Regions from separate parts of the Paenibacillus sp. JT31N17 genome, predicted to be linked through region 2. Evidence: riboswitches for the same ligand, from Rfam matches in the RefSeq annotation. Region 2 holds a riboswitch; each other region holds the start of a gene.
What was found. Region 2 has a riboswitch for cyclic di-AMP ahead of AC0YOB_RS13995 (hypothetical protein). Riboswitches for the same ligand answer to the same signal wherever they lie in the genome.
Positions count from the first base shown of each region.

Region 1: it holds a riboswitch for cyclic di-AMP, as region 2 does, so the genes downstream of both, AC0YOB_RS30245 (TrkH family potassium uptake protein) here and AC0YOB_RS13995 (hypothetical protein) in region 2, are expected to answer to the same signal.
Region 3: it holds a riboswitch for cyclic di-AMP, as region 2 does, so the genes downstream of both, AC0YOB_RS35250 (APC family permease) here and AC0YOB_RS13995 (hypothetical protein) in region 2, are expected to answer to the same signal.
Region 4: it holds a riboswitch for cyclic di-AMP, as region 2 does, so the genes downstream of both, AC0YOB_RS36480 (3D domain-containing protein) here and AC0YOB_RS13995 (hypothetical protein) in region 2, are expected to answer to the same signal.

Region 1 covers NZ_JBWDNP010000014.1:124,202-128,579, forward strand. Annotated here, with positions in the region: gene AC0YOB_RS30235 (cation:proton antiporter) at 1-256, opposite strand, end outside; gene AC0YOB_RS30240 (potassium channel family protein) at 304-966, opposite strand; gene AC0YOB_RS30245 (TrkH family potassium uptake protein) at 983-2,335, opposite strand; cyclic di-AMP (ydaO/yuaA leader) riboswitch at 2,413-2,615, opposite strand; gene AC0YOB_RS30250 (CPBP family intramembrane glutamic endopeptidase) at 2,859-4,378, shown strand, end outside.
Region 2 covers NZ_JBWDNP010000003.1:471,735-476,112, forward strand. Annotated here, with positions in the region: gene AC0YOB_RS13985 (hypothetical protein) at 1-1,026, opposite strand, end outside; gene AC0YOB_RS13990 (hypothetical protein) at 1,204-1,563, opposite strand; gene AC0YOB_RS13995 (hypothetical protein) at 1,586-2,050, opposite strand; cyclic di-AMP (ydaO/yuaA leader) riboswitch at 2,166-2,329, opposite strand; gene AC0YOB_RS14000 (sensor histidine kinase) at 2,673-3,974, opposite strand; gene AC0YOB_RS14005 (hypothetical protein) at 4,312-4,378, shown strand, end outside.
Region 3 covers NZ_JBWDNP010000022.1:36,821-41,198, forward strand. Annotated here, with positions in the region: gene AC0YOB_RS35240 (MFS transporter) at 1-728, shown strand, start outside; gene AC0YOB_RS35245 (polysaccharide deacetylase family protein) at 751-1,671, shown strand; cyclic di-AMP (ydaO/yuaA leader) riboswitch at 1,882-2,042, shown strand; gene AC0YOB_RS35250 (APC family permease) at 2,177-3,994, shown strand; gene AC0YOB_RS35255 (hypothetical protein) at 4,058-4,378, opposite strand, start outside.
Region 4 covers NZ_JBWDNP010000025.1:9,570-13,947, forward strand. Annotated here, with positions in the region: gene AC0YOB_RS36470 (HD domain-containing protein) at 124-1,434, shown strand; gene AC0YOB_RS36475 (TatD family hydrolase) at 1,454-2,233, shown strand; cyclic di-AMP (ydaO/yuaA leader) riboswitch at 2,406-2,608, shown strand; gene AC0YOB_RS36480 (3D domain-containing protein) at 2,848-3,996, shown strand; gene rnmV (ribonuclease M5) at 4,127-4,378, shown strand, end outside.

The DNA.
Region 1 (4,378 bases), on a different contig from region 2:
TCAAACCGATATTTCTCCCGCCGTCGAACAAAATGATGGAAGAACCGGCTACAAGGATCAATTGATTAATCAGCGAGCCGCTTGACTCATTAATCCAGTGGAAACCCTGTCCGATTGCCATTCCCACGATTATATACATGGCAACATCCGGTAGCCGCAGTCTGGATGCCAGCGTTCCTGCGATCATGCCAGCCGTCACAATCGTGAGCAGCAGTAAAAACAAGTGATGAATTGTTTCTGTAGTTGATGTCTCCATTTGCCGCTTTCACGCCCGTTTCATAATGAAGCAGTCGCTGATTTCCCCTAACGGGTAACGGACTCCTCGAATTGTTCAATCTGTTGGTTGGTCCCGATGACAACCATGACATCCTTCTCAGCGAGCACATCGGTTGCAGTAGGAGCAATAATGATTCCTCTGGGCTTATTGATTGCAACAATGCTGCAGCCGAATTTAGCTCTGGGATTAAGATCCTGCAGGGATACGCCGTTAAGACATTTTGGCACCGCCAGCTCGGCAATCGTATAATCCTTTGACAATTCAATATAATCAAGCAGATTAGGCGACACCAGCTGATGCGCGACACGAATGCCCATATCCCGCTCCGGATAGACTACGCGGTCCACCCCGATTTTCTCCAGCACCCGACCATGCAGCTCGCTCATCGCCTTGGCCACGACCTTCTTCACGCCCAGGTCCTTAAGCAAAATAGTCGTCAGAATGCTCGCTTGAATATCATCGCCGATAGCGACAACACCACAGTCAAAATTGCGTACGCCAAGCGACCGCAGCACTTCCTCGTCCGTTGATTCCGCCACGACGGTATGCGTCAGATGCTGACTCATATCCTGAACGGCTTCCTCGTCCTTATCAATGCCGAGCACTTCATATCCAAGCTCCACTAATTCCCTGGCCAAACTTGAACCGAAGCGGCCAAGTCCGATAATGACGAACTGATGATTCTTCATCGTGTAATAATTTCCCCTATCCAATAATAATTTTGCCTTCCGGATGACGATATAATTCTTTCTCCGAACGCGGCCCAAGCGCATAGGCGAGTGTCAGAGGACCCAGCCTGCCGGCAAACATGGTCAAGCAGATAATAATCTTGCCGACCGTGGAGAGCTCCGGTGTAATGCCAAGCGTCAAGCCTACTGTCCCGAAGGCTGAGGTAGTCTCGAACAGGATTTTCAAGAAGGCCTGATCCTCAGTCGTGGAGAGCACCATGGTGACGACAATGACAAGGGAAAGCGATAACAAGGTAATGGTCAATGCTTTGAAAATGCGCTCACGGGCAAGACGGTAGCGAAACAGCACAATATCTTCCCTGCCCCGGATCATGGCAATAACCGCACCGATTAGAGTCGTGAAGGTTGTGGTCTTGATTCCGCCTCCTGTAGAACCCGGCGAAGCGCCGATGAACATCAGGATAATGGTCAGGAACTGTGTGGCCTGCCTGAGTGAGGCAAGGTCAAGCGTATTGGCGCCAGCTGTACGCGGAGTAACCGACTGGAAGAAGGAAGCCAATATTTTGCCGCCCCAATGAAGGGAACCGAGTGTCCTGGCATTGGTGAACTCGAATATAAAAACAACAACCGTTCCGAATACAATCAAAAAGCCGGTCATAGACAGTACTACTTTGGAATGAAGCGAAAGTTTCTTATTATTGCGATATTCTACGAGATCCGAGATAACAATAAAACCGATCCCGCCTGTTATGATCAGCAGCATCGTCACGATATTGACCAAAGGATCATTAACATACTCCGTAAGGCTTACATACGGAACCCCGAACTGGCCGAATAAATCGATGCCCGCATTATTAAAGAATGAAATCGCGTGAAAAATGCCAAAATAAACTGCCTTGCCAAGCGGCATATCAAACGACCAGCGGATGGCAAAAAGGACAGCGCCAACGAGCTCAATGGTCAACGAGTACAAAATCACTTTGCGTATGAGACGCACAATGCCTTCCATGCTGGTCTGGTTCATCGCCTCCTGCAGAATGAGCCGTTCCTTCAGGGATATGCGCTTGCGCAGAACAAGAGCAAACAAAGTGGCCATGGTCATAAAGCCGAGACCGCCAAGCTGAATCAGCATCATAATAATGATTTGGCCGGGAACCGAATAGTGGCTGCCTGTATCCACAGTCACGAGCCCCGTCACGCACGTTGCCGTTGTTGCTGTAAATACCGCGTCGATAAATGGCGTCGGTAAGCCATCCCGCGAGGCAAAGGGCATGGAGAGCAGCAAGCCTCCAAGCAAAATAATGAGCGCAAAGCCCGTTACCAATATACGGGGCGGCGACCATTTGGAAATATTGAAAAAAGATAGCATCGTAGGATTTGTCCCACCCCTCCTGGCTGTTTGCGCGCACAAAAAAAGCACTGGAAGCCCAAGTGCCAATGCGTTTGAGTCCTGTTCCACGAAGCCTGCGAGGTTAGCTGACGGATTCGGGCTTGAACAGCTGCCCTATTCACAAGCAGTTCAAAATTACGCTGCTTGTTGAAATTCACCCCGTGCTGTCCTTTAATGAAATCGCATAAGCTTAAGCGACCCGTTCAAGACAGCTGTATGGTTCCCCCGTTTTCATTTCGAAATTCGGCTTTTCATATGCAATTGATACACATTATAATTGCATTGTTCTGGAAAAAACAAACGACAATTAAGGAGGAAAGGAACCGTTTTCAGGCAAAAAAGACGACCCTCGGGCCCAAATCGGCACATCCTGTTCATTATTGTCCATTTAACTCGACCACAAAACGTATTTGCGAGCATTCGCATGGAAATTATCGAGACAACTATGATAAGGTAGATGTATGCGGTTTACTGCTTGTATATTGAGATTAGAGGTGCAAACATGAATGTTTATCAGCTGCGGCCCAACTGGAAATTCTATGCATGGTTAGGCGTCATTGGCATTGTTATTTATTTGCTCGTACAAGTTGTACCGCAAACCTCGGAGTCTTTTTTTGACTCGGGCAGCAAGAAGGTAATCGCCAAAAGCAAAGCCGAGCAGATTGCTGAGGATTTTGCCCTGCAGCAATTCAAGCAGCTGCCGGAGAGCATCCATGCGGTTCACCAATCCGATTCGATGCTTTACGGTTATCTGTCCAAGGAAAAGCAGACCGAGACCTACGACAAGAAATATGACAGCCGCTTCCCCACCGACACATTCCAGGTCACGGCGGCGATGCCTGACGGCAGCCAGATTTTTATTTATGTGCATATGCAGGAAGCCAAGGTTGTCGGCTGGAACCAATACAAGGAGATCCATACCACTATCCCGCAAGCGACCCAGATAAGCGACGCTGCTATGAAATATGCCGTCTCCCAAGGATTTAAAGCGAATGAACTAAGCATGACCAAGGCAGACCCGGAAACAGGCAGGATCTCGTACAAGGTTAACGGCTATACGATCGGAGAATCGCAGCTGATGCTTGCGATGAGAACAGAGAAAACAAGCGATGGAACGCTCATCATTGCCGAATACAAGCCCGGCTTCACGGTTCCGGCCAGTTATTCGAGCTATGTCCAGGCCCAGCAGAAGCTTGCTTCTTTCCTGTCCCTCCTCGGCAGCATTCTGCTTTCCTTTGTCCTGTTCGTCATTGCAATCGTCTATGCCGCGCTTTACCGCAAGCATTCCTCGTTTACACGCGGTATTGTACTGACTCTGCTGTTCCTCGTCATGTATTTGGCGAATGACTTCAATCTCATGGACGGTCTGCTGGCGAGTGCCGGCGAGGACCCTAATGCGATGGCCTACGCGGCCATTAATGTCGGCATTACCTGTGTCGTCACGATTGTGATGGGCATTGCCGTTTATTTCTCCCTTGTCGGCGGCGACGCCCTGTGGAACTCAATGGGCAAACGGATGTGGCCGCGAATGGGAGAGGAGGGTTATGGCGATCATGTATGGCGCAGCATGTGGCTCGGTTATCTGATTGCTTTCCTGCTGCTGGGACTGCAGACCGTCATCTTCATCGTGCTGGTGAATGTTACCGGCGCATGGTCAACCTCGGATGTCACGCAGTCTCCATACAACCTGGGCATTTTGTGGATCTTCCCCATGCTGGCCTGGTGCGCCGCCATTTCGGAGGAGGCTTTGTACCGTTTTTTCGGAATCGGCCTTTTCAAAAAATGGTTCAACAATACGTTCGTCGCTTCGCTTATTCCCACTATTATATGGGCGCTTGGCCATGTTACATATCCCATTTTCCCTTCCACCACACGGCTGCTTGAATTGACCGTTATCGGGCTTATCTTCAGCTTCATGTTTCTGCGGTACGGTTTTCTCACGGTCGTATTCGCCCATGCCGTATTCGACAGCATCATGATGGCTATTTCCCTGATCTTCACGGGAACGCCGGGCAATATCAT
Region 2 (4,378 bases):
CGGCACATGGTTGGCAAGCGCGACCCCGAGGTCATTTACGATGCCGTGAGAGCCCTCCGGCAGCACATTGCCGAACATTTCCGTGAAAGCGGCGTCTCCCAGATAGAAGAATGCCGCGATCGGAATGACTGGACCGAACACCTTGAAGCCGAATTGGAAACCTTCGATCAAATAAGCTGTGGTTTCCTCCAGACCCCGGTTCCGGTGAGCAAGCATCGTGACCCCGATCAGGATCAACACGGCAGTGCCGCCTACAAGCGCCGTGGCGTCCCCGCCCTGCAGATTCAGAATGAACATGGCTGCCACGTCGATAGCGAAAAGCACGGGAATCAGCACGGCAAGCAGCTGCTTTTGTTTGTGAGGCAGGGTGATGCGCCCTTCGCTCTGGTTCGCCGTGTGCCCGCTGATTGTCCCTGATACAAGGCCGTCTCTCCACGTTCCCTTCTTCATATCCCGCCGCATCATCCAGAATGCCGTTACCGTTGTGACGAGACCCATGACGATTACAAGGGGAATGCTCGCCTCCATTACTTCCGAGACCGGCAGCCCGGCTGCATCTGCAGTCAGCTTCGGAGCGCCTTGAATAATATAATCTCCGGAAAGCGCAATCCCGTGCCCGAACAGGTTCATGGCCATGGCCGCGCCGAGCGCCGGCAGCCCCACTCTTACGGCAACCGGCAGCAGAACAGCGCCGATAAGCGCAACGCCGGGAGAAGGCCAGAAAAACCAGGACGTAATCATCATAATCAAACCGATGCCCCAATAGGCGAGAGCGGGCGTCCTTAAGAACCGCGTAAGTGGAGCTACCATTACCTCATTGACGCCGGTTTTAATCAAGATTCGGCTCATGGCGACGATGATGGAAATAATAAAAATCGTGCCGATCAGCTCTTTTGTTGCATAGATAAAGCTGTTGAAAATACCGCTGACTGATCCGCTGAGGCTTTCTGTTGCCAGCAGACCAAGCGCCAAAATACCAACCACACAAATTAAGGTCGTATCCCGCCTTTTGATGAGCAGAGCCATTATGAAGACGATAAAGGCGAGGTAAACCCAATGCAGCGGGACAAGCTGAAATTCCACCTGGAATCACCCTCTCTTGCCTGTAAAAAGTCATACATTGTATGCAGCTTGTGCCATAGGCGTTCGCTGGATATGATGCGGCAAGTTTTTTTTGGTGACGCAAGGTGGTTTTCCAAAGAATCAATCCTGAATATACAGGCTCTCAATATCGCAGCCAAACAGAATCAGCTCCATTTTCTCCCCTTTGTGGGCGCTTATATCCGATTGAATGGAGAGAACGGGGCATTCCGTCAGCTCCGCCAATTTCAATTTCAGCCGGGAATGGAACTGTTCGAGCTCCGGATCATTCAAAGGGTGAAAGGAAATTCCCGCTCCCTCCAGAACTGGAACCGAATCTTCCGCAGCAGGGCCGTATTTGGCCAGGATGACAAGATATTTCCGGATGATTCTGACTTCTATCTCCTCCGGACGAATCTCCGAAATTTCCGCTTCGCATTCCATATAAGCTTTTTCAATTTCGTGATAGAGCTGTTCCAGCATCCGTTCTCATTCCCTTCTCTGATTAGTCCAAAGCATAATAACAGTATGATTGCGATCGATCAAACAGCTCGGCACGGTCCCATTTCTTGTTTTTGCCCGTGTTCAGATGAATGGGATGATCAAGCTTAAATTCAAGCGCAAGCAGTGCAGATTCGGCAAGCTCTCTTCTCTCCTTGCTCCATGAGCCGCATTTCGTCTGGACATGGTAAAGGCATTCGCCAACAGACAAACCCTTCATTTGCAAAAATTCGGATGACCATTGAAGAATATCGAATCGCTGCTGTGCATCCGGAACGGGGCATCCGCTCCAGCCGGATATGCCACTGCTGGTCAAATTGAGCAAAATAATACCGGTTCCGCGAGCCTCAGCTCCCGGCGGTACGGCCTTCGCGACAGTTATGCTGTCATACAGAAACATCTCCATAAAACAAATTTTTTGCTGAAGCCGGACATTCAGACGGGGCAGGGAATCTGATAATACGATCATATTGACCGCTCTCCTTGTTCTTTAACAAATTTAGGCAAAAAAAAGCCCGAAAAGCAGAGAATCTCTACTCCCAGGCTGCTTGGCAGCACATATGGGCTGCGGGCGGATTTGAGTGCGGTTCTCTCTCAATGCGCTTACGAGGTTAGCTGCCGGATTCGGGCTTGAGAGTGCCCGTCCCTGTATTTGCCAAGCAAATAGTAGGATTAACCCCGTGAAACCATAGAATGGTTTCTAATTGGTTCCCCCGTTTCCCTAGCGGGAATTCAGCGTTTTCATACGAGTATGAAGTTGTTGAGAGAAATAATACGCCTTCCACCCTTTAAAGTAAAATTCAATTTTGGCGGGTATTTGCGGGTTTTTGACCCTATTTCGTACATGGAAACGGAATCAATCGATGAAACTGTTCATAATCGCTCTTCTATCTGCGTCAGGATTCAGTTTCCCCAACAAGATGAGCCGGGTGAGCGCGCACTGGAATGGCCGATTGTGTCAGTAAGTGAACAAAAAAAGTGGCCCGCAGCTTTCGCGGACCAAATGAAACTATATCAATGGGGGGTCATGTAACAATATTAACCGCGCCAAATGACATTGAATCAAATCGTTATTCTTCATTTTCATTTATTTATGCCCGGCGTGTCTTCGGCAAATGAATGGAAAAAGTAGCTCCTGCCTGCTGACTTGACACATCAATGCTTCCGCCGTGCTTTTGCATGATCAGGTAGCAATAAGTCAGACCCAGCCCAAAATTATCCTCATGGTGCTTGGTGGAGAAAAACGGCTCGAAAAGCTGCGCGCGGGTCTCCTTGTCAATTCCCCTGCCATTGTTGGAGAAATCAACCAGGAAGTCTTTCTTGCTCTCATGTATTCTTATTGCCAGCATGCCATTGTCCATTTCCACCGCTTCAACAGCATTGCGGATCAGATTGGCGAATACCTCCTGAAGGTGGAGCTTGTCGCAAATCAAATTGCAGGGCAAAGAATAGTCCGTCAGTACGGAAATCCTTTTATGCTCAAGCAAATAACGGTTGGATAGCAGCGCCTGGGCGACAATGTCGGACAAGCTTGCAGGTCCTTCGACAATTTCGATATCTTCTATATGTTTCTTGATGCGTTTCACCATATGCATCATCTGTCTCGTCTCCGCTTGAATAACCGCAATATCCTCGTCCGCCTGTTCATGCAGCCGGTTCTGTACATGCTCTTTCAAACGGCCTGTCAGCATATCAATGTTTGTGATGTGATTTTTCATGGCATGGTTAAGCATGGCCGCCCCCGATGCAATTCCCTTTATCGTCTGATCGTGAAGCTGCTTTTCAAATTTGATTCTTACGCCAAGCACGCCGAACCGGATCGCAGACACAATAAATACGGCAAAAGCGATGACGACGAAATAACTGATATACCGGTAGCTGCCAAACGTATTCACAGCTCTTTCGAAGTGATTGACCACAACAATCATAATGACGGGAGGAACAACAAAACAGACGGTTATGAGACGGTTTCTTCTTTTAAGCGGGTTCTTTTCTTTCAGATAGGCGTAGATAATGAGAAAACATCCGGCCAGATAATAGGGAACCGCCCAGAAGAGCAGGAGGAGAAAATCCATCCGGATATCGGGTCTCATCGGCGTAATAAGCAGCGTCATGATAATCGGTAGCGCAAGCGCGTAGGTGAGTATGTTTTTGACGCGGGGAATCGCGGTTTCGGAATAAACGATCGAGAACATGATGAAGCCGTAAGGGGTGCAGGCCTGGAGGATGAAGAAGAAGAGACTGTGCCATACAGGTGCCTGAGCGACATCCGAAAAACTGCCAAGCCCAGCGAAAAATAGAAATAATACCGCCCATTTGGTCGCTTCGTGTTTGCGGCCGTAGAAATAAATCATGGCTGCGAGTAAAAGATCAATAATGGCCGAATAGATCATATTTTATTTTCCTACCCGTCAATCCACCCTAAGCGGCGGGTTTTCCTTCATGGTAGCATGATTTTCCGAAAATTCCCATTAGAATTCCATAGATCCTGCTGCAGCCATCAGCCGATCAGCACATATTCCGGATGAAATAAATACTCATTTTTTTGAGTACAGACTTGAGTATGGCGGACGGGTAGAATGAAACTCGCAAGTTTACTCTGACAGACTTGTACAGTCCGGAAAATGAAGAGTACATGATGTCCACACATGCCGCGATTAAAGTAGGTGTGTTTGAATACGAAACAGTATGACAAGCGTGACAAGCTTATCACAAGGAGAAAATTTCACGATGAGATATACAAAAGCGGATTTCTTCGCACTCCTGGCTCCTGTCGTTCTCCAGGTCAGGCGGGAAG
Region 3 (4,378 bases), on a different contig from region 2:
TCGGGATATTCATGCTTTTGTGCGTGATGAGCGTGCAGGAAGGGAATACGGATGTTTCCGAGCCCAGGCTTGGTTTGATCGAATCCTTCCGCGAGACGTTGAAGAACAAGGAGTTCTGGATATTCAACATTGCCAATTCGTTCGCCCAGACGGTGAACGGGCTGCTCAGCTCGATGATCCCTTTTTACGCCAAATATACGCTCCGCATTCCTGAATCCCAGGTTTCCCTGCTGTTGGCATCGATATTTGTATCGGTTATTCCACTTGTGGTCGTCTGGTACCGGATCGTTAACAAGCTTGGTTCCCATAACGGCTGGCGGGTTTCTCTCGCTGTATATGCCTTGTCCGTCATACCGCTGTGGTTCGGGCAGGGACTTGCCAGCGGAATTGTATTCGGGATTATAGTCGGCTTCGGACTGGCAGGGTTTCTGGTTACTCCGCCTGTGCTGAACAGCCGTATCATCGATCTGGATACAGCCAGAACCGGCCAGCGCAGGGAAGGCGTGTATACGGCCGTCAGCGGATTCATCACCCGCTCCAGCGGTCTGATCTCGGCCTTGGCGTTCTGGACCATCGGCATGCTCTTTGGCTATGTAAGCGGCGACGAACCCGGACCGAATCCTGATTTGACCTTTCGCGTCCTGGTCTGCGTTGTCCCCTTTTGTTTACTGAGCGTTTCCTTGATTCTCTCGTTTTTTCTGAAGCCATTTCCGGAAAGTCAGGATTAAAAAAGTGTTGGAGGTGCGGCAGATGGAGAAATATTTAATTTTGAATGCTGATGATTTTGGGCAGAGCGAGGCCGCCAATCAAGCTATTATGCATTTGCTGGAGGAGCGGAAGGTATCATCGGCAACGATTATGCCGCCTGCCTCGGCCTTTGAGCAGGCGGCAGCGTGGTGCCGTAAGCAGAAGGCAGCGAACATCGGGCTGCATCTGACGCTAACAAGCGAGATTGCCGCTTTGCCCTGGAAAAGCCTGACCGGCGATCCGTCGCTGGAGGGCCCGGACGGGCGCATGCACGCCACCATCGAAGCCTTCGAGCGGCAGTCCGATCCGAAGGCGGTTGTACGGGAAATGCAGGCACAATTCCAGGCGGTGAAGCAGGCGGGTCTGACGGTCTCCCATGCGGATAATCATATGGGAAGTCTCTATGGCCTGGCGACAGGCAGAAGCTATCTGCCGCAGGTGCTGTGGCAGTGCTCCCGGCGCGGTCTGCCATTCCGTCTGTTCCGCTGGATCGATCCCCGGGACAAGTTTCTGGCCTCTATTCCGGGAGCGGAGCAGGCGCTGCGCAAGGTGGTCCATCTTGCGGATACGCTCGGCGTGCCGATACCGGATTATCTGCTGAGCCATACGTATGGCGTGGAAGAAGGAGAAACCTATGAGAGCTTCAAGCAGATGATGCTGTCAAAGCTCTACGATCTTCCCGAGGGAATCTGCGAGACTTATATTCATCCGGCAGCCGGGGACGAGCATATGAGCGCCCTTGTTCCATCCTGGGAGAAGCGGGTATGGGAATACAAGCTGATGCAGGGTGATGATTTCGCTTATGCGCTGCGGGATGCCAAGGTTGCCCTGGCGACTTATGATGATGTGCGGAAGTACAGAAAAAAGCCAAGGCTCAAATCCGCGGCTGTGCTGTTGAGATCGCTTATGGCCAGACAAAAATAACGGGCAGGAAACATAATAGGTCATAAATGAAGATATCCTGCGAAAAAGGTTGATAGGAAGAGGATAGGATCTATGTAAGCGTTTATATCGCTATATAGGGTAATGAGCTTAAATATTTTCCAGTTTCCGTTGCTGTACAAGAAATAAGTGAAGGAGTAATATTCAGTAAGTGAAGCGGCAAGTCGTGGAAAAGAGTTTCAATTTCATAGAAATCCTTAATCGCTGAGTTCTGAAACAGAAACGGGGGAACCATGGAGGCAGATGCAGTTGATCTGGTCTCAGGGGTGAATCACCTGGCGCAAGCCAAGGTGTAGGGCGACTCTCGCGCCCGAATCCGGCAGCTAACCTCGTAAGCGTACGGAAGAGGAATTATCGCGTTTTAACCATGTTCTCTTGTGGATAAAGCCGCGGAAAGCTCCTAACTTTCTGCGGCTTTTTTTATGCTTGAAATTAGTGATAGGATCATTTGCTTCACAACAAAATGCAGCTAAAAGGGGAAGTCACAGTGGTAGGCAGATTCAAACGGTTATTAATCGGACGTCCAATGAAAAGCGCGGAAATTGAAGGGGAAAAGCTGAGCAAACTTAAAGCGCTTGCGGTATTGTCCTCGGATGCGCTCTCTTCAGTCGCTTACGGGACGGAGCAAATTCTGATCGTTCTGATGGCTGCGGGCTTCGCGGCGGTATGGTATTCCATCCCCATCTCGCTTGCTGTGCTGGGTCTTCTCCTGATTCTGATTTTGTCATACAGGCAAACGATCTTCGCTTATCCCGCCGGAGGCGGGGCTTATGTAGTAGCCAAGGACAATCTGGGCGTCCGCACCGGACTGCTGGCCGGAGGCTCGCTGCTTGTCGATTACATTCTTACTGTCGCCGTCAGCACATCCGCCGGGACTGATGCCATTACATCGGCTTTTCCGTCTCTGCATGATCATCGCGTACTGATTGCGCTCATCATGATTTTGTTTTTGACTATTATCAGCCTGCGCGGAATTACGGAATCCGCATCCGTGCTTGCCATGCCCGTTTATTTGTTTGTCTTCGCGATTTTCGCCCTCATTATTTCGGGAATTATCAAGTACGCGCTCGGAGGCGTTGATGCGCATCCTCCGGAAATCGGCGCCGCTGTATCGAATATCAGTCTCTTCCTGCTTCTGAAGGCCTTCAGCTCCGGCTGTTCCGCGCTCACCGGCGTGGAGGCGGTATCCAATGCCATACCGAACTTCAAGCAGCCGGCCAATCGCAATGCCGCCGCCACACTGATCATGATGGGCGCCATTCTGGGCGCCATGTTTGTGGGAATCAGCCTTCTCGCCTACTGGTACGGCATTACGCCGAATCCGAAGGAAACCGTGGTCTCCCAGATCGCCGATTCCACCTTTGGCAGAGGCGTGATTTATTATATCATCCAGGGTGTCACTGCCCTGATTCTGTTTCTGGCAGCCAATACAGCCTACTCGGCCTTTCCTCTTCTGGCGTTCATGCTGGCCAAAGATAAATATATGCCGAATGTGTTTATGGTGCGCGGCGACCGTCTCGGCTTTTCCAATGGCATTATTATTTTGGGCATCTTGTCAGCTTTGCTCGTAGTGCTTTTCCATGGCGATACCGAGAGCCTGATTCCCCTGTATGCGGTAGGCGTCTTTATTCCCTTTACGTTATCCCAGCTGGGGATGATGGTGAGGTGGATTAAGCTGAAGCCAGCCAACTGGATCATAAAATTAGTCATCAATACAATTGGCATGCTCACCACTCTGGTCATTACGCTGATTTTTATCTTCACCAAGTTCGGGCATGTCTGGATGGTCTTTCTATTCCTGCCTGTTGTGATCTGGATCTTCCTGAGCATCAACAAGCATTACCGCAATACGGCGGATCAATTGCGGATCAACATGGAAGCGGACAAACCGGTTATTAAAGGAAGCACCATCGTGGTTCCGGTAGCGGGCATAACGCGCGTTGTCATGCAGTCGCTGAGCTATGCCAAGTCGCTGACGGAGAATGTGGTCGCCGTTTATGTGGGATTTGATGATGAAGATATTGAACGGATGGAGAAAAAATGGGAGGAATGGAATCCCGGCGTCCGTCTTATCGTGCTCCGGTCCAGCTATCGCAGCGTGATCAGGCCGCTCATGAAATTCATTGATACGGTCGAGTGGAAAAGCGCGGAAACCGATCATATTACCATTCTCATTCCCCAGTTCATAACCAGGCACTGGTGGCAGTATATTCTTCACAACCAGACAGGCTTGATGCTGCATGCTTATTTGTTCGCCCAGAAGGACGTAGTTATCACGACAGTCCCCTATCATCTGAATCGGTAGGCTAACCTGCCAAGCGCATTTGTTTTGGAATATCGATGCAGTTAATAGAATAAAGCTCAAGCATCAGGCGGTCTTCATCTCTTGCTTAGCAGTAGATTGGCGCTGGATATAGCGCTCCAGCTCGCCCTGAAATTCCAGCTGCAGAGCTGCCGAATTTTCCAGATCGCCGGGAGTGACCAGCGAGGCCGGCTTGTCGGCAATCGGAAGTCCGCTATGCTCGAACACCTTGGCGACAAACTGGGTGCAGAAGTAAGCATTCTCGCGCTGGAACTCCATATTCAGCATAACGCCGAACAGGCCGATCAGATTGTATTTGTAGTTTTCCTTGTTGGCTTCGATGGCTTGGATATAGGCCTGCATCCGTTCATAAGCGGAGCGGCTGAT
Region 4 (4,378 bases), on a different contig from region 2:
ATAGGGTGTATAGCCTTACATAAATCATACAACGATACTGACTATTTGGTAATGCGTTTACGACACAATTCGACACATTAAAAAGAAATTATGTCGAATAATTGAACATCGGAGGGGAAAAAGATGAATCCTAGACATCATTCGCTAGCCGAGGAGAAAGTATTTAAAGATCCGGTTCATAAATATATTTATGTGCAGGATGAGACGATATGGAATCTCATTAATACGAGGGAATTTCAGCGTCTGCGGCGAATTCGTCAGCTCGGTACATCTTATTTGACCTTTCACGGGGCGGAGCACAGCCGCTTCTCGCACTCACTGGGCGTTTATGAAATAACCAGAAAAATCATTTCTCAATTTGAACGGGGGGGTTATACGGATTGGCCCAGGGAAGAGAGGCTTGTGACGTTATGCGCCGCCTTGCTGCACGATGTGGGTCATGGTCCCTTCTCGCATTCAATTGAGCAGGTGTTTGATACTGATCATGAGGAATGGACATGCCGTATTTTACTGGAAAATACTGAAATTAACCAGGTCCTCCGCGACTGCGACCCCTCCCTGCCGGAAAGGGTGGCGGCTGTAATCTGCAAAACGTATAATCAGCCGATTGTGGTCAGCCTCATATCCAGCCAGATGGACGCGGACCGTATGGATTACCTGCTGCGCGATGCATACTATACAGGCGTCAATTACGGAACCTTCGATCTGGAACGCATTCTTCGCGTTCTAAGGCCGTATCAGGGACGAATTGTTGTAAAAGAGAGCGGAATGCATGCCGTTGAGGATTATCTGATGTCCCGCTACCAAATGTATTGGCAGGTTTATTTTCACCCGGTCACCCGGAGCTCCGAAATTATACTTCGACAAATATTTCGCAGAGCACGCGAGCTTTATGGGGGCGGGTATGCTTTCTCATGGATGATCGAACCGCTCCGGCATCTGATGGAAGGTACGCTTGATGTGGAGAACTATCTCCTGCTGGACGAAGCCATGGCTCAAACAGCCTTTACGCAGTGGTTGAAGGAGGAGGATTCTCTGCTGGCAGAATTATGCACCCGATTCCTGAACCGAAAACTATATAAATACATAACCATGGACAATGCCGATGAAAAGCTTTGGCAGGAAATTCGTGAACAATTTCAATCGATCGGTCTCAATCCGGACTATCATCTGGAAATCGACTTTCCCTACGATATGCCGTATGATGTATACCGTCTGGGTCATGATTTCATGGACAAGGATGAACGTCCGCCGATTCTGCTTCTGGGGCAGGATGACCGCTTGTCTGAAATCTCCAGAAAGTCGGATATCATCCGCTCGATTACCGGAATTCATCAGGGCAAATATCATCTGTATTACCCCGAGGAGCCTTTACTTGAATCGGCCCATCTGTTGTCGCCTCATATCCGCGAACGATTCGGGCTCTTATTATAGAAGGGAGATCAACTTGCTTATGTTAATCGACACACATACCCATCTGGATTCGAAACAATTCGACGAGGACCGCGCGGAAGTGATCGAACGGGCCCGTGCTGCCGGGATCTCGAGAATTATAAATATCGGCTTTGACCGGGAGACCATTCCCACGACAATGGCTCTGGCGGAGCAATATGATTTTATCTATGCGATTGTGGGCTGGCACCCTGTTGAAAGCATTCATATGCTGCCCGGAGACCTGGACTGGATTGCATCGCTTTGCGATCATCCCAAAGTTGTGGGGATCGGCGAAATAGGCTTGGATTATCACTGGGATACGTCTCCGAAGGACGTTCAGCAGCGTGTTTTCCGGGAGCAGATCCAGCTTGCGCGGCAGAAGAAGATGCCTATTTCAATTCATAACCGGGAGGCACATGAGGACGTGCTTCATATACTGAAAGAGGAGAATGCCAAAGATGTGGGCGGGGTCATGCACTGCTTCTCAGGCAGCTGGGAGACGGCGAAACAATGCCTCGACATGAATTTCTATATTTCGTTCGGCGGACCGCTCACATTCAAGAACGCGCGTGTTCCCAAAGAGGTGCTGGCACAGGTGCCGCTTGACCGTATTTTGATCGAGACCGATGCTCCTTATTTAGCTCCCCACCCCTACCGGGGGAAACGAAACGAGTCCGCTTTTGTCCGTCTTGTAGCAGAAACGGTTGCCGAAATTAGAGGGAAATCTGTAGAAGAAATCTCAAAAATTACGACAGAGAATGCTCAGAATTGTTTTGCTTTTAAAGAAAAAGGGCTATAAGAGGTAGCAATCAAGACATTTCGAGTGAAAAAACTAATTTTGAGTCAGTAAATTGGCAGTTTTTCACGTGATTTTCCTTAAAATTCGTTAAAATCGCGATTAATCTCTTCTTTACAATGAGCAGCAAAAGGCGGTATCATTCATCTCAGAGCTTCAAAACTTGCATTCCTTTTCCAAAATATCGCTTAATCTCCGAAGTCGGAGAGCGGGGGAACCAAACATTGATACACTTCGTATCGGACGAAGGGCAGTAAATGTTGAATTCTTCTTGGGGTGAATTTTATGGAAGCATGTGGTAGACATGCCAGCCATGAATAGGGCGACTCTCTCGCCCGAATCCGACAGCTAACCTCGCCAGCGTAATAGTGTTATAAGAGAGATCAACCTCGTGCATTTAATCCATGTCCCGTCGTCATCTGGGAAGCCACGAAACAGATCCTCTGTCGTCGTCGGCTTCTTTTATTTTGAATATTGCGTAAAAAGACGACATAGGGTTTACCATGGAGGTCGAGGTTGGAATGAGGAGTGGCGTGCAATCACGCCAACAAAAACAATAGAACCGTCAAAGGCAATCATGTAACTAGGCGGCGGGGCTATGAAGGAGGACCGAAGAAGTGGGCGCACTCCAGCTTAAGGATACCCATGGTAAACGATCATCCAGCATGTCTTTCGCATTGCGATGGAAGCATGAGAACGTGCGTTTAATATTACTGAGCGCTCTGATCTCAATCGCTATGACTTTCATGTTTCTGGTGTTGTTGTACGGAACGGCTGACAAGCACGTCTCCGTAGTAGTGAACGGACAAGAAACCATTGTTTCGACAAAACAATGGGTCCTTCAACGCCTACTGGATGAACAAGCCATCACGATAGGGCAGTATGACAAGGTGTCCTTACCTCTTAACGGGGGAATAAAGGACGGCGACCGCATCGTCATTGACCAAGCGGTACCGGTCCATGTGAAGGCAGACGGCAAGGTAAGAACGTTGTACACGACAGAAAGAACGGTTAAGGCAGTGATCGATCAAGCGGACATACTGATACGCAATCAAGATAAGGTTTGGCCTGCCATGGAGGACAGAGTAAAGTCCAACATGAGTGTCACGGTCACACGGATCGAGAAGAAAATTTCGGAGAAGGCTTATACGGTTCCCTTTTCGGTCGTGAAGAAGGAAGACCCCAAGCTTGAGCAGGGCAAACAGAAGCTTGTTCAGAACGGCAATGAAGGCAAAGTAGTCAAACAGTTTGAGAACGTATATGCGGACGGGGTGCTTGTGTCCCAGACTATGGTTACCAAGCTGACGAAAGCGGAGTCGGTCGATAAAGTGGTGGCGGTGGGTACCAAGAAGCCGGAAACGAATGTAGTTACGCTCTCAGCGAAGGCGGGCTCTTCTACAGTAACGACCAAGCGGGGCGACAAGCTGAAGCCTAAACAGATATTGAAGAATGTAACGCTGACTGCATATGCTGCGGGCGTTTCATCAACGGGCAAGTCAAAAAGTCATCCGCAATATGGGATAACGGCATCAGGTGCGACGGTTCAAGAGGGCAGAACTATCGCGGTTGACCCGAAGGTTATTCCTATCGGCTGGTGGGTCTACATTGAGGGTATCGGTTTCCGCAGAGCGGAAGATACGGGCAGTGCCATCAAAGGCAAAAAAATCGATGTTTATTTTGAAAGTGAGTCTTATGCTGAGAAGTTTGGTCTCAAACGAGGATACACGGTTTATGTGCTCGGGCCGAATAAGCCGGAGGCAATTTAACCTTGGGACTTAACTCCTTTAATAAGGGTTTACCTCATTCATATCGTATTTTAAACATAAATATGCCATTATAAGGAGAGGCGATTGCCTCTTCTTTTGTATGTTTGTCTGAAGGGAATGGATGGACGGCATGATTAAGGAAATAATCGTAGTTGAGGGCAAAGACGATACCGTGGCCATCAAGCGGGCAGTTGAAGCGGAAACGATCGAGACAGGCGGTTCAGCCATCGGCGCGGATGTTTTGCGCAGGGTGGAGCTCGCACAGCAGCGCCGCGGAGTTATTATATTTACAGATCCGGATCATGCAGGGGAGCGCATCCGTAAAATTGTTGCGCAGCGCGTGCCCGGCTGCAAGCATGCTTTTCTACCCCAGGAGGACGCA